Regions from separate parts of the Streptomyces sp. NPDC058008 genome, predicted to be linked through region 2. Evidence: riboswitches for the same ligand, from Rfam matches in the RefSeq annotation. Region 2 holds a riboswitch; each other region holds the start of a gene.
What was found. Region 2 has a riboswitch for cyclic di-AMP ahead of ACFVS9_RS19575 (NlpC/P60 family protein). Riboswitches for the same ligand answer to the same signal wherever they lie in the genome.
Positions count from the first base shown of each region.

Region 1: it holds a riboswitch for cyclic di-AMP, as region 2 does, so the genes downstream of both, ACFVS9_RS14935 (transglycosylase SLT domain-containing protein) here and ACFVS9_RS19575 (NlpC/P60 family protein) in region 2, are expected to answer to the same signal.
Region 3: it holds a riboswitch for cyclic di-AMP, as region 2 does, so the genes downstream of both, ACFVS9_RS03535 (M23 family metallopeptidase) here and ACFVS9_RS19575 (NlpC/P60 family protein) in region 2, are expected to answer to the same signal.

Region 1 is NZ_JBHVQX010000012.1:192,155-196,019, forward strand. It holds gene ACFVS9_RS14935 (transglycosylase SLT domain-containing protein) at 91-957, opposite strand; cyclic di-AMP (ydaO/yuaA leader) riboswitch at 962-1,147, opposite strand; gene ACFVS9_RS14940 (hypothetical protein) at 1,505-1,735, shown strand; gene ACFVS9_RS14945 (ferredoxin) at 2,350-2,541, opposite strand; gene ACFVS9_RS14950 (cytochrome P450) at 2,594-3,817, opposite strand.
Region 2 is NZ_JBHVQX010000018.1:31,288-35,152, forward strand. It holds gene pcrA (DNA helicase PcrA) at 1-926, opposite strand, end outside; cyclic di-AMP (ydaO/yuaA leader) riboswitch at 1,184-1,343, shown strand; gene ACFVS9_RS19575 (NlpC/P60 family protein) at 1,342-2,499, shown strand; gene ACFVS9_RS19580 (hypothetical protein) at 2,604-2,957, opposite strand; gene ACFVS9_RS19585 (NlpC/P60 family protein) at 3,313-3,865, shown strand, end outside.
Region 3 is NZ_JBHVQX010000002.1:389,407-393,271, forward strand. It holds gene ACFVS9_RS03530 (PP2C family protein-serine/threonine phosphatase) at 1-740, shown strand, start outside; cyclic di-AMP (ydaO/yuaA leader) riboswitch at 974-1,126, shown strand; gene ACFVS9_RS03535 (M23 family metallopeptidase) at 1,138-2,178, shown strand; gene ACFVS9_RS03540 (hypothetical protein) at 2,637-3,200, opposite strand; gene ACFVS9_RS03545 (aldo/keto reductase) at 3,454-3,865, shown strand, end outside.

The DNA.
Region 1 (3,865 bases), on a different contig from region 2:
CCCCCCCCCCCACCACCCGCCGGTCCTGTCACTCCGTCACCCGTCCGCCGTCACACGCGCGTGCGTCGGCGGTCCGGCCTCGGGGAGGACTCAGTAGGCCGAGAAGACGTTGTCGATCGAGCCGTACTTGTCCGCGGCGTAGTTGCACGCGGCGGTGATGTTCGCGACCGGGTCGTAGCTGTCCATGGACGTACCGGGCACGTGGTAGGCCTGGAAGGTCGGGTCGATCACCTGGAGCAGGCCCTTGGACGGGATGCCCGCGGCGGCGTTGGAGTCCCAGTTGTTGATGGCCTGGGGGTTGCCCGAGGACTCGCGGATGATGTTGCGGTGGATGCCCTCGTAGGTGCCGGGGATGCCGTGCTCGGCCATGACGGCGAGCGACTCCTTGATCCAGCCGTCGAGGTCGTTCGTGTAGGTGACCGGCTCGGCGGCCGGAACGGCCTGGGCAGCGGGGACGGCGTCCTCGGCTATGGAGGTTCCGGCCCGCTCCGAACGGTCGGCGCGGTCGGCGCTTCCCTCGGCGCGGTCGGACGAGGCGGAGGCCTTGGATTCGGCCTTCCCGGCCTTGTCCGCGGACTTGTTCTCGGCCTTGGCGCCGATGGTCAGCTTCAGGCCCGGGTGAATCAGGTCCGGATTTCCGCCGACAGCCTTCTGGTTGTCCTCGTACAGAGCCTTCCAGCCACCGCTGACGGAATGCTCGCGTGCGATCTTGGCGAGGGTGTCACCCAAGATCACGGAATAGGTCGCGGACTCGGACTTCTGCGCGGCAATTCCCTTGCCGGTCACGGCAGTAGACGTCGCCGCCTTTTCGACGGCGACCGGCTGGGCCGGGGCCGCGAAGGCGCTCGTCGCGCCGATCACGGGGAGGGCCAGAGCGGCTCCGCCGGTGCTCACGGCGATGATGCCGCGGGTCAGCGAACGGGTCCTGAAGCTACGGTGCTTACCGTTTTCGGGCATGCTGAATTCCTCTCCGTCGCCTGCGAAGTGAGCTGTCGGGTTCGAGCTGGAGATGCCCGGCCGCATACGAATGCGACTTCACCCCGAGCCGCTCCGGATACCGGATCGGCACTTACCTGGGTCCCCCGCTCCTGCCGTACGAGAAGTGGTCGGGTAACCGGGCGGCGGCAGGATTCGGCGTTCCGCCCGGAGTGATGGTGACCGTAGGCGAGAAATAGGGAAAGGAACAAGCCTGCTTCGGTGATCACAATTCATTCGCAAGATCAATTCACGGGAATTCATGTAATCCACCCCACACCGCGCCGCTCGCCCCTCTTGGCGCAGAAGGGAACCGGCCTCCGCATCCGGGCGTCCGGTCCACATAAGGTGACCCTGGTCACGGAGTCCGATTCGGGCGATTTGCTCCAGCGCGAAGGGGCTCAGGTCACACGAAATGGCCTTTTATGGATTACGGGATTAAATTCCAAAAGCGCCCTAAAACGGGCATAAGGGCCATGTGGTGGGTGCTCAGGCATACCCGGAGGGCCCACGTGGAACCGATCCGCCCATGACTGAGAGCCCGCACCACCCGGCCCCACGGATCACCGTGCTGCCCGTGCAGCCCGGGGACCCGCCCTTCCGCACCGTGGAGATCGACGGCGAGGTCATCGGGAACGCGACCGCGATGACGGACGTGCTGATCGCCGCCGCGACGGTGGGGATCATCGTCCATGACCTCGACGACCCGGCCTCGGTCCGGTGGGTGGGCGGCGGCAAGCTCAGCTGGAAGCCGCACTGAGACGGCCGGACGGGCCGGGAGGCGCCCCAGGCCATAGGCCCTTGAGCACGTGAGGTGCGCCGTCCTGCTGCGGGGCGACGGCGGGGGCAGGACGACGGCTGGGGGCAGGGCGGGGCGACGGCTGAGGGCGGGGCGAGCCCGGGAAGGGGGGCCCGCCTCGGTGTCCGTGCCGCGCGAGAGGTGTCCGTACACCGGCCTCGGTCGTACCGTCCTGCCCTCGACCCCCGAGGAAGGGGCAGGGCCCGGATCACGCCGTGCACGGGGCGGGGCGGGGCGCGTGGGCCGCCACGAGCGGGCGCGGCTCCGCTACGGCCAGCCCCGGGGCCTCAGCGGCACAGCACCCGTCCCGGACATGCGAGAAGTGCCCCACGGCGAGAGGGTCGCGGCCGGTCCTCCGTGACCGCATCCCCTGCCGTGAGGCACTTCCGGGCTCCTGCGCAGACCCCTTCGCCCGGATGCCGCAGACCGTGCCGTACCCGGGCTCGGGACCTGATCACCCGCCTGAGGCGGGGGCCGGACGGTCCGCGCCACCACGGGCCGGCACCGCCCCGTCCCGTAGGAGGTGCGGTCGGGCGTGGACCGGCGCGGCTCGCGGCCCCCGCCCGACCCGTGCGTCAGCCCTGGATACGGATGGCGAGTGCCGGACAGACGGCAGCGGCCTGCTGGACGTCGTCCGCCCGGGCCTGGTCCGGCTCGGCGTCGAGCAGTACGGCGATGCCGTCGTCGTCCTGGTCGAAGACGTCGTCGGCGGCGATCACGCACTGCCCGGACGCCACGCACTTGTCCTGGTCGAGGATCACCTTCATGAGCACTCCTTCGTGGTCGGTGTCACTGCGGGGCGGATGAGGGGACGAGGGGTCACCAGGCCACCGGAAGGGCGTGCACGCCGTAGACGGACACGTCGTGCTTGAACGACAGCTCCTCCAGGGGCGCGTCCAGCCGGAGGGTGGGGATGCGCCGGTAGAGCGTGCTGTAGACGACCTGTAGTTCCATGCGGGCCAGCGGCTGCCCCAGGCACTGGTGCACGCCGAAGCCGAAGGCGACGTGGCGCCGTGCGTCACGCCGGAGGTCGAGCCGGTCCGGGTCGGCGAAGACCTCGGGGTCGCGGTTGCCGATGTCGTTGGGCACGATGATGCCCTCGCCGGCCCGGATGACCTCGCCCGCGATCTCGATGTCCTCCCGTGCCACACGGCGGCGGCCGGTGTGCGTGATGTTGAGGTAGCGCAGCAGTTCCTCCACCGCGCCGGCGACCGTTTTCGGGTCCTCGGTGTCGCGGAGCAGGGCGAGCTGGTCGGGGTTCTGGAGGAGGGCGAGGGTGCCCAGAGCGATCATGTTCGCCGTGGTCTCGTGTCCGGCGAGCAGCAGGAGCACGCCCATCTCGGCCGCTTCCCGGCGGGACAGCTCGCCCGCCTCGACCCGGGTGCCGAGTCCTGACAGCAGGTCGTCTGCGGGCCGGGCGATCTTGTGGCCCATCAGCTCGTCCAGATAGCCGATCAGCTTGTCGTGGGCCGCGTTCCGTTGCTCGGGGGGCAGGGTGCGGCTGATGAGGGCCCTGCTGTTCTCCTGGAAGAAGTCGTGGTCGCTGTAGGGCACTCCGAGCAGTGCGCAGATGACGAGCGACGGGACGGGCAGCGCGAACGTCTGGACGAGATCGGTCCGCGGAGGCCCGGACAGCATCTCGTCGATCAGTCCGTCCACGATCTTCTGGACGGCCGGCCGCAGCGCCTCGATCCGTTTGATCGTGAAGGGGGCGGTCACCATCCGCCGCTGCCGCGCGTGCTCGGGGTCGTCCATGAGGATGAAGCTGAAGGTCGAGCCCCGCAGCGGGGCGGGGCTGGGGTACCCGGGGCGGGTGATGTCGGCACTGACCCTCGGGTCGGCGAGGAGGGTGCGCTGATCGGCGTAGCGGGTCACCAGCCAGGGGGTGGAGCCGTCCCACAGCCGGACCTTCCTGAGCGGGCCCTGTTCCTGCTCGGCCTTCAGTGCGGGTGGCGGATCGAAGGGGCAGCCCGCCGCCCGGGACATCGGGAATTCCGGGGCCGACGTGCTCTGCGGACCTTCCGTACCTACCGTGCTGGTCATCGCTTCCTCACTTCGTCGTGCGGGTTGCTGACGTGCCGCCGGCCGTTG
Region 2 (3,865 bases):
TCGCCCGGGGCGTCGGCCTCACCGGACGGGCCCACCAGCTCACGCACCAGGGTGTACTGGGCGTGGTTGGTGTCCTGGTACTCGTCGACCAGGACGTGCCGGAAGCGGCGGCGGTAGTGCTCGGCGACGTCGGGGAACGCCTGGAGCAGGTGCACCGCCGTCATGATGATGTCGTCGAAGTCCAGGGCGTTGGCCTCGCGGAGCCGGGCCTGGTAGAGCGCGTACGCCTGCGCCAGCGTCTTCTCGAAGCCGTCGGCGGCCTGGCCGGCGAAGGTCTCCTCGTCGATCAGCTCGTTCTTCAGGTTCGAGACCTTGGCCGTGAACGACTTCGGCGGGTAGCGCTTCGGGTCGAGGTCCAGGTCGCGGCAGACCAGCGCCATCAGCCGCTTGGAGTCGGCGGCGTCGTAGATCGAGAACGACGAGGTGAAGCCGAGGCGCTTCGACTCGCGGCGCAGGATCCGCACACAGGCGCTGTGGAAGGTCATGACCCACATGGCGTTGGCGCGCGGGCCGACGAGGTCCTCGACGCGCTCCTTCATCTCGCCGGCGGCCTTGTTGGTGAAGGTGATCGCGAGGATCTGCCCCGGGTGCACCCCGCGCTCGGCCAGGAGGTGGGCGATGCGGTGGGTGAGCACCCGGGTCTTGCCCGAGCCGGCCCCGGCGACGATGAGCAGCGGCGATCCGGCGTGCACGACGGCGGCGCGCTGTTCGGTGTTCAGCCCGTCGAGCAGCGCGGCGGCGTCGATGACGGGGCGCGGGGCGCCGTCGCGGTAGTGGGCGTCGCGCGGCGGCGGAGGCGCGTCGAAGACGTCCTCGAAGAGGCCCTCCGGCACCGCTTCGGGCGCGTGCTCCTCGGGGGGCGGCGGGGGGCCGTCCTCCGCTTGCTGGAGGCCGGTCAGGAAACTGTCGTCAAAGAGGCTGCTCATCGCCTCACGAGTCTAGGCGGACGCACCGACAGCCCGGGCCGCATCGGCGACAAGTACCCCGGACCGTGCGCGTATCGAGACCGACCGCACACGGAACGTGAAATTCCGGGGCGTCTTCCGGCCACGGGGACGACCACGGGGGAAAGGTCACGAAAATGTATCGGGCATATCGAACATCAACCTTCACAGGGGCACCACGGGTTGGTTAGCGTGCTCGGACGGGTGCCCCGTACCCCTTTGAGGCGAACCGCGCCGCACGGGCACCCCCGCCGAATCCGCACCCCCTCGTCGGGGCCGGAACCGGGGACCCACACGCAGCACCGGGGTGAATCGGTCCTTCCCCACCGGACCGTAGGGCAGCCTTCCGTTCCGCCCGAACCCGACAGCTAACCCGGTAGGCGGTCCACGGAAGGAGATGCCGGCCTTGGCATCGCATCGCAAGCCGCGCACCCGGGTGCGCACCACCCCCGCCATCGGTCTCACGACCGCGGCGCTGGCCTCCGTCACCCTGCTCTCCACGCAGAGCGCGACGGCGGCACCGGCCGAGCCCAAGCCCGGCATCGAGGAAGTGCAGAAGCGGGTCGACTCCCTGTACCGGCAGGCCGGGGTGGCGACACAGGAGTACAACCAGGCGAAGACCGCGTCGGCCGAGCAGCGTTCCAAGGTCGACGCGCTGCTGGAGGCGGCGGCGAAGCGGGCCGACAAGCTCAACGAGACCCGCAGGGAGCTGGGCGGCTACGCGGCCGCGCAGTACCGCACCGGCTCGATCGCCCCGACGGCGACGTTCTTCCTCGCGGACGACCCGCAGTCGTACTTCGACCAGGACCAGCTGATGGCCCGGATGACCAGCCAGCAGCAGAAGGCGGTCGCCGACTTCCGTACGCAGCAGAAGGAGGCGGCGGCCAAGCGCGTCGAGGCGACGAAGAGCCTGGAGACGCTCACGAAGTCGCAGGCTTCCCTGCGCACCAGCAAGCAGCAGGTGCAGACGAAGCTCACCGAGGCGCGCTCGCTGCTGTCGGAGCTGACCGCCGAGGAGAAGGCGCGGCTCGCGGAGCTGGAGCGCAAGAAGGAGGCGGAGGCCCGGCGCAAGGCGGAGGAGCTGGCCAGGCAGCAGGCCGCCGCGAAGAAGAAGGCCGGGCAGGGCGCCAAGGAGGAGGCCGCGAAGCCGGGGACCGGCACGGGGACCGGAGCCGGGACCGGCACGGACTCCGGCAGCGGCTACGCCACGAAGGCCGAGAAGGTCCTGGCCTTCGCACGGGCCCAGATCGGCAAGCCCTACGTGTGGGGGGCGACGGGCCCGTCCTCGTACGACTGCTCCGGGCTCACCCAGGCCGCCTGGAAGGCGGCGGGCGTCAGCCTCCCCCGCACCACGTGGGACCAGGTCGAGGTCGGCACCCGCGTGGCCACGGCGGACCTCAGGCCGGGGGACCTGGTCTTCTTCTACGACGACATCAGCCACGTCGGGATCTACAAGGGCGACGGGATGATGATCCACGCGCCGAAGCCGGGCGCGAACGTCCGCGAGGAGTCGATCTACTACATGCCGATCTACGGCAGCGTGCGCCCGGCGTAGCCCACGGCGCCCGCACGCGGTGGAGGGCCCGGGGGAATCCCCGGGCCCTCCACCGTCCGATGAGGCCGCTCAGGCCGGAGCGTGGCGCCGGAACCGCCGCCCGCTCAGGTCCAGAGCGTGGCGATGAAGATGTTGGCGACCGTCAGCCCGCCGACCGCGGCGAACGCGCCCTTGTCCGCCTTCTCCTCGTCCCGCTTCACGTAGACGAGCGCGAGGATCACGATCAGGACCAGCAGCTTGACGCCGATCTTGATGTTGTTCACGGTGTGGTCGTCGGCCTGGTTGAGGCCGACCAGGGCGACGCCCGTGACGAGCATGGTGAGCGCGCCGTGCAGCATGGCCGGGACGAAGCGGGCCGTGCCCGCCCCCATGGCCTTCATCTGGGTCAGGAAACCGCCCAGCAGGGAGGCGATACCGATGATGTGCAAGGCCACGAAGACATTGATGAGTACGTCCATGGCCGCAGCCTAACCGCGGCCATATCACCACTCTTCGGCCAGGTAGGACTTACCGATGAGTTGCCCCCGAGCTGCACGGATTGCCGGACTCCGGTTGATTTTTCCGGTCATTGGACGGAAACGAAACAGCACATGAGGGCAATACCTGTCATTACGCCTCCGCCCTGTGTGCCGGGTTTAGCGTCCCTCCCAGGTGACCGGATCCGCATCGCCGCCCCCGCACCGGGCGGCATCCCGGTCGCCCCGCCGGAAGTCCCGCGGCGGGCCGCTCCCCCTGTGGCGGCCCGCCGCGGGACCCCGGCGGGCCCGGCGGTACCCCCCGGCGGGCAGTCGAACGGAAGGACGCACCACCCCCGTGGCCGCCCATCGAGAAGCCGCTCACCGCAAGCCCAGGCAGCGTCTGTTCACCGGGCCCGCCGCCCGCCGGGCGGCCACCCTCGCCCTCGCCGGAGCGGCGGCCGCGACCGTCCTCGACGGCGCCGCGCAGGCCAACCCCCGCCTCACCCCGGCCCAGGTCGAGGCCAAGGTGGACCGGCTCTACCACGACGCCGAGGTGGCGACCGAGGAGTACAACGGCGCGAAGGAGCGGTCGGCCGAGGCCGAGAGGTCCCTGGACGCGCTGCGCGACGAGGCCGCCCGCGGGACCGAGCGCCTGAACGCCGCGCGGGAGGCCCTCGGGGCGTTCGCCGCCGCCCAGTACCGCAGCGCCGGCATCGACCCCGCCGTGCGGCTGGCCCTCTCCTCCGACCCCGACCAGTACCTGGAGCGGGCCTCCTTCGAGGACCGGGCGGGCGACCGCCAGGCCGGTGCGCTCAACGGCGTGCGCCGGCAGGCCGCCGACCTCGCCCGGCTCCGCGCCCGGGCCCAGGACGAACTCGCGGTGCTCGCCGCCCGCCGGGCCGACCTGG
Region 3 (3,865 bases), on a different contig from region 2:
GGATCGGCGGCATGCTGGTCGCGGCGCGGTACGAGGCGGCGCAGGCGGACGAGTTCGTCGGCGGAGACCTGTTCGCCGTCGCGGACACCCCGTACGGGGTGCGCCTGGTCGTCGGGGACGTACGGGGCAAGGGGCTGGACGCCGTGGCGGCGGTGGCCGTCGTGATCGGGGCATTCCGGGAGGCGGCCGAGCAGGAGAGGTCGCTGGAGGGGGTGGTCCAGCGGCTGGAGCGGGCACTGGCACGGGAGGGCACGCGCCGGGGCGGGCTCGACTCCATGGAGGGGTTCGTCACCGTGGTGGTGGCGGAGATCCCGGTCGGCGCCGACACCCTGCGGGTCATCAACCGCGGCCACCCCGAGCCGATCGTGCTGTACCCGGACGGGGATCTCGACGTGCTGGCGCCGACCACCCCCGCCCTGCCCCTCGGGATGGGGCTGGGCGCGTGGCCGGACCGGTCGGACGAGTGGACGCTGCCGGCCGGGGCGATGTTCCTGGCGTTCACCGACGGCCTCTCCGAGGCGCGGGACGCGCAGGGCGTCTTCTACGACCCCGCGGCCCGGCTGCGCGGCCGGCTCTTCCCTGGGCCCGAGGAACTGCTGTCCGCCCTCACCGACGACGTACGGCTGCACACCCGCGGACGGTCGACGGACGACATGGCCCTCCTCGCGGTCGCCCGCCCCGCGCGGGGTCAGCGGGGGCGGCGGACGACGGTGAAGATCGTGCGACGGGACAGTGAATGACCGGTCGCGACGGTCGGTAGTCGAAGGACCCCGCTCCGCATAACATTTGACGCACCGTCAGAAACTGCTGGCCGGATGAAGGGCTCTCAAGTCGCCCGTTTGAGACCGTTTGACCCCTGAAAGTCCAGGCCGAAGCCGTGAACGATCTATCGGAACGGCTTGGAATCGGGCCCGGGTGTCTATTAACGTTCGATAACGCAGCGCGGTTGTACCTGCCGTCGCAAGAGGCGGCACCGTGCGCAGCGCCGAATTCCGCAAGGGAACCGGGGAACCACCTACATGGGGTGAATCGGACACCTGTGTCTCGTGAGAGACGAAGGGGCCCGTAGGAGACCTTCCTGCTCCGAACCCGTCAGCTAACCCGGTAGGCGAGAAGGAAGGAAAGGAGTGCGCCCACGTGGCGTCCAACCAGCCTGCCCCCGGGGCCCCGTCACCCTTCAGGTCCGACAGCTTCGGTGATGAGGACAGGACGTGGGAGGAATGGAACCCCACCGAGGAGTCCGTCCGTCCCGTCCGCGGCCGGCATCGCGTGGCCAAGCAGCGCGGCCTCGCCCGTAGCTCCACCGTCCTCGGCGTCGGCGTCATCGCGGCCGTCGGAGCGGGCGGCATGGCCACCGCGCAGAGCAAGCCGCCGGTCTCCATATCCCTTCCCGATTCCATCGCGGACAGTCTTCCCGATGCCAAGTCCCTGCCCGGCGTAGGCGCGTTCATGTCCGGCGGCTCCGACTCGGGCCACGAGACGGTCGCCGCGTCCTCCCCGCTCACCACCGCCGGTATCACCGCCGCCGAGGCCGAGCAGGGCGCCACCGACGCGGGCGAGGCGCTGCGCGCCCGCATCCTCCAGCAGGCCGAGCAGCAGCAGGCCGGGGCCGACGCCGACGCCCGGGCCGCCGAGGAGCAGGCGGCCGTCGAGGCTGCCGCGGCCCAGGCGGCGAAGAAGCAGAGCGCCGCCGAGGCCGAGGCCGCGGCGGAGAAGAAGGCGGCCGAAGAGGCGGCCGCGAAGAAGGCCGAGGCCGAGCGGCTGGCCAAGCTCGCCGCCAGTTACGCCGTCCCGACCTCCTCGTACTACATCAGCTCGACGTTCGGTCAGTCCGGTTCGATGTGGTCCTCCGGCTATCACACCGGGCTGGACTTCGCGGCCCCGACCGGCACCCCGGTCAAGGCCGTCCACAGCGGCACGATCAAGTCGGCCGGCTACTCCGGTTCCTACGGCTACCGCACGGTCCTGGTGCTCGATGACGGCACCGAGATCTGGTACTGCCACCAGTCCTCGATGGACGTGACGGCGGGACAGAAGGTCAGCACCGGCGACACCATCGGCCGCGTCGGCGCGACCGGCAACGTGACCGGCGCCCACCTGCACCTGGAGGTCCACACCGCGGACGGCTCGGGCATCGACCCGATGAGCTGGCTCCGCGGCAAGGGCCTCACCATCTGAGCCCGCGGGTCCTTCCGTGACGGGCCGGGCCCGGCCGGGGAGACCTGACCGTGGCCGGCCCGCGCGGGCCGGCCACGCCCGCGCAGGCCGGGCGCACCGGTAAGCGCTCGGGATGCGGGAGTCCGGTCCCGGTGGATCCGTGCGCGAGTCCCGGCCCGATCCGTACGAAGGACCCTTGGCGCCCGCGGTCGGCGCACCAGAACCCCGGCGGCCCTGACGCACGACCCCCCGACGTCAGGGCCGTCGGTTCTCTCCGTGGTCAAGAGCGCTCCACCGGGGCGAACGGTCCGGCCGGGCGGTCGTGCGCGGGGCAGGGGCCGGGCGGAGGCGTCCGGCCGGACCGGCCCGTGGGGCCCTCGACCGGGCGGGATGCGTCGCGGCCCTCCGGGGCGTCGTCCCTCCCGGCTCCGCCCGGCGCGACGGCCGTATCCACCGGTGGCCGTCTCCTGCGGCGAGCGTCAGAAGCGCGCCTGGCGGGGCAGGCGGCCCACTACGGCGCGCAGCCTCTCCCGCCCCGCCGAGACGCTCGCGTCCCACAGACCCGCTCCGTCACCGCTCAGCGAGAGGGACTGGAGCCGTCGCTCCTCGGCGAGGAAACCGGCGCCCGCCACGTTCTGGTCCAGCATCCCCGTCGCGGTGAGCGCCACATGGCCGCAGGACACGGCGTCGTCAGCGTGTCCCGAGCCATGGGCCAGCAGGGCGTACCGCAAGGTGAGGACGGCGAAGAACGCGTAGGTGCCGACGACATCGGTGATCCCCTCCTCCTTCGGCTGAAGCTCCGGGAACCGCTCCAGCAGCCGTAGGCGCTCGGCGGCGTCGGCGAGCGGCCGGTCGCACTGCCAGAGGCCGTGTACGGACTCCGCGTAGAGGTCCAGGTCGGATTCCCGGCCCGGTGCGGCCGCCCGCAAGCCCATGAACAGCGGCGTCATGCGTTCGGTGCCGGCGGCGACGAACAGGCGGACCGCGTCGCCGCCCCCGTCACCCAGCGCCTCCGCGACGGCGCGCTCCACCAGCGTCTCCACGTCCCGCCCTCCCGTTGGAACGGCCCTCCCGCTGGACCGGAGCGACAGGTTACCCAGCGGCCGGGCACCGGGGCTCGTCGGGCCGGAGCCCCGTGGGCGCCCGTCCGGGCGGGTGACTCCATCGGGGCGCGGCCGCGGACCGGCGGGAGAGGGCGGGGTCCCCGGGCGTGCGGTGCGGCGGTCCGCTTCCCGGGTGTGGTCCCGGCGGGTGCGCGGCGGAATATCTTCCTCTATGTCCTCGTTGTGCCGAGGCATGACATCTCTGCGCCCGCTCGGTTCCTCGAGCCTTCAGGTCTTCCCCCTCGCTCTCGGCGGCAACGTGTTCGGCTGGACGGCCGACCAGGAGCGGACGTTCGCCGTCCTCGACGCCTACGCGGCGGCCGGCGGCAACTTCATCGACACCGCCGACGCCTACACCGCGTGGATCCCCGGCAACGAGGGCGGTGAGTCGGAGACCCTCATCGGCGCGTGGCTGGCGTCCCGCTCCCGCCGCGACGATGTCGTCATCGCCACCAAGGTCGGCGCACACCCCTCGTACAAGGGGCTCGCGCCCTCCACGATCAAGGCGGCGGCCGAGGCGTCGCTCCGCCGGCTCGGCACCGACCACATCGACCTCTACTACACGCACTTCGACGACGAGAGCGTCCCCGTCGAGGAGATCGTCG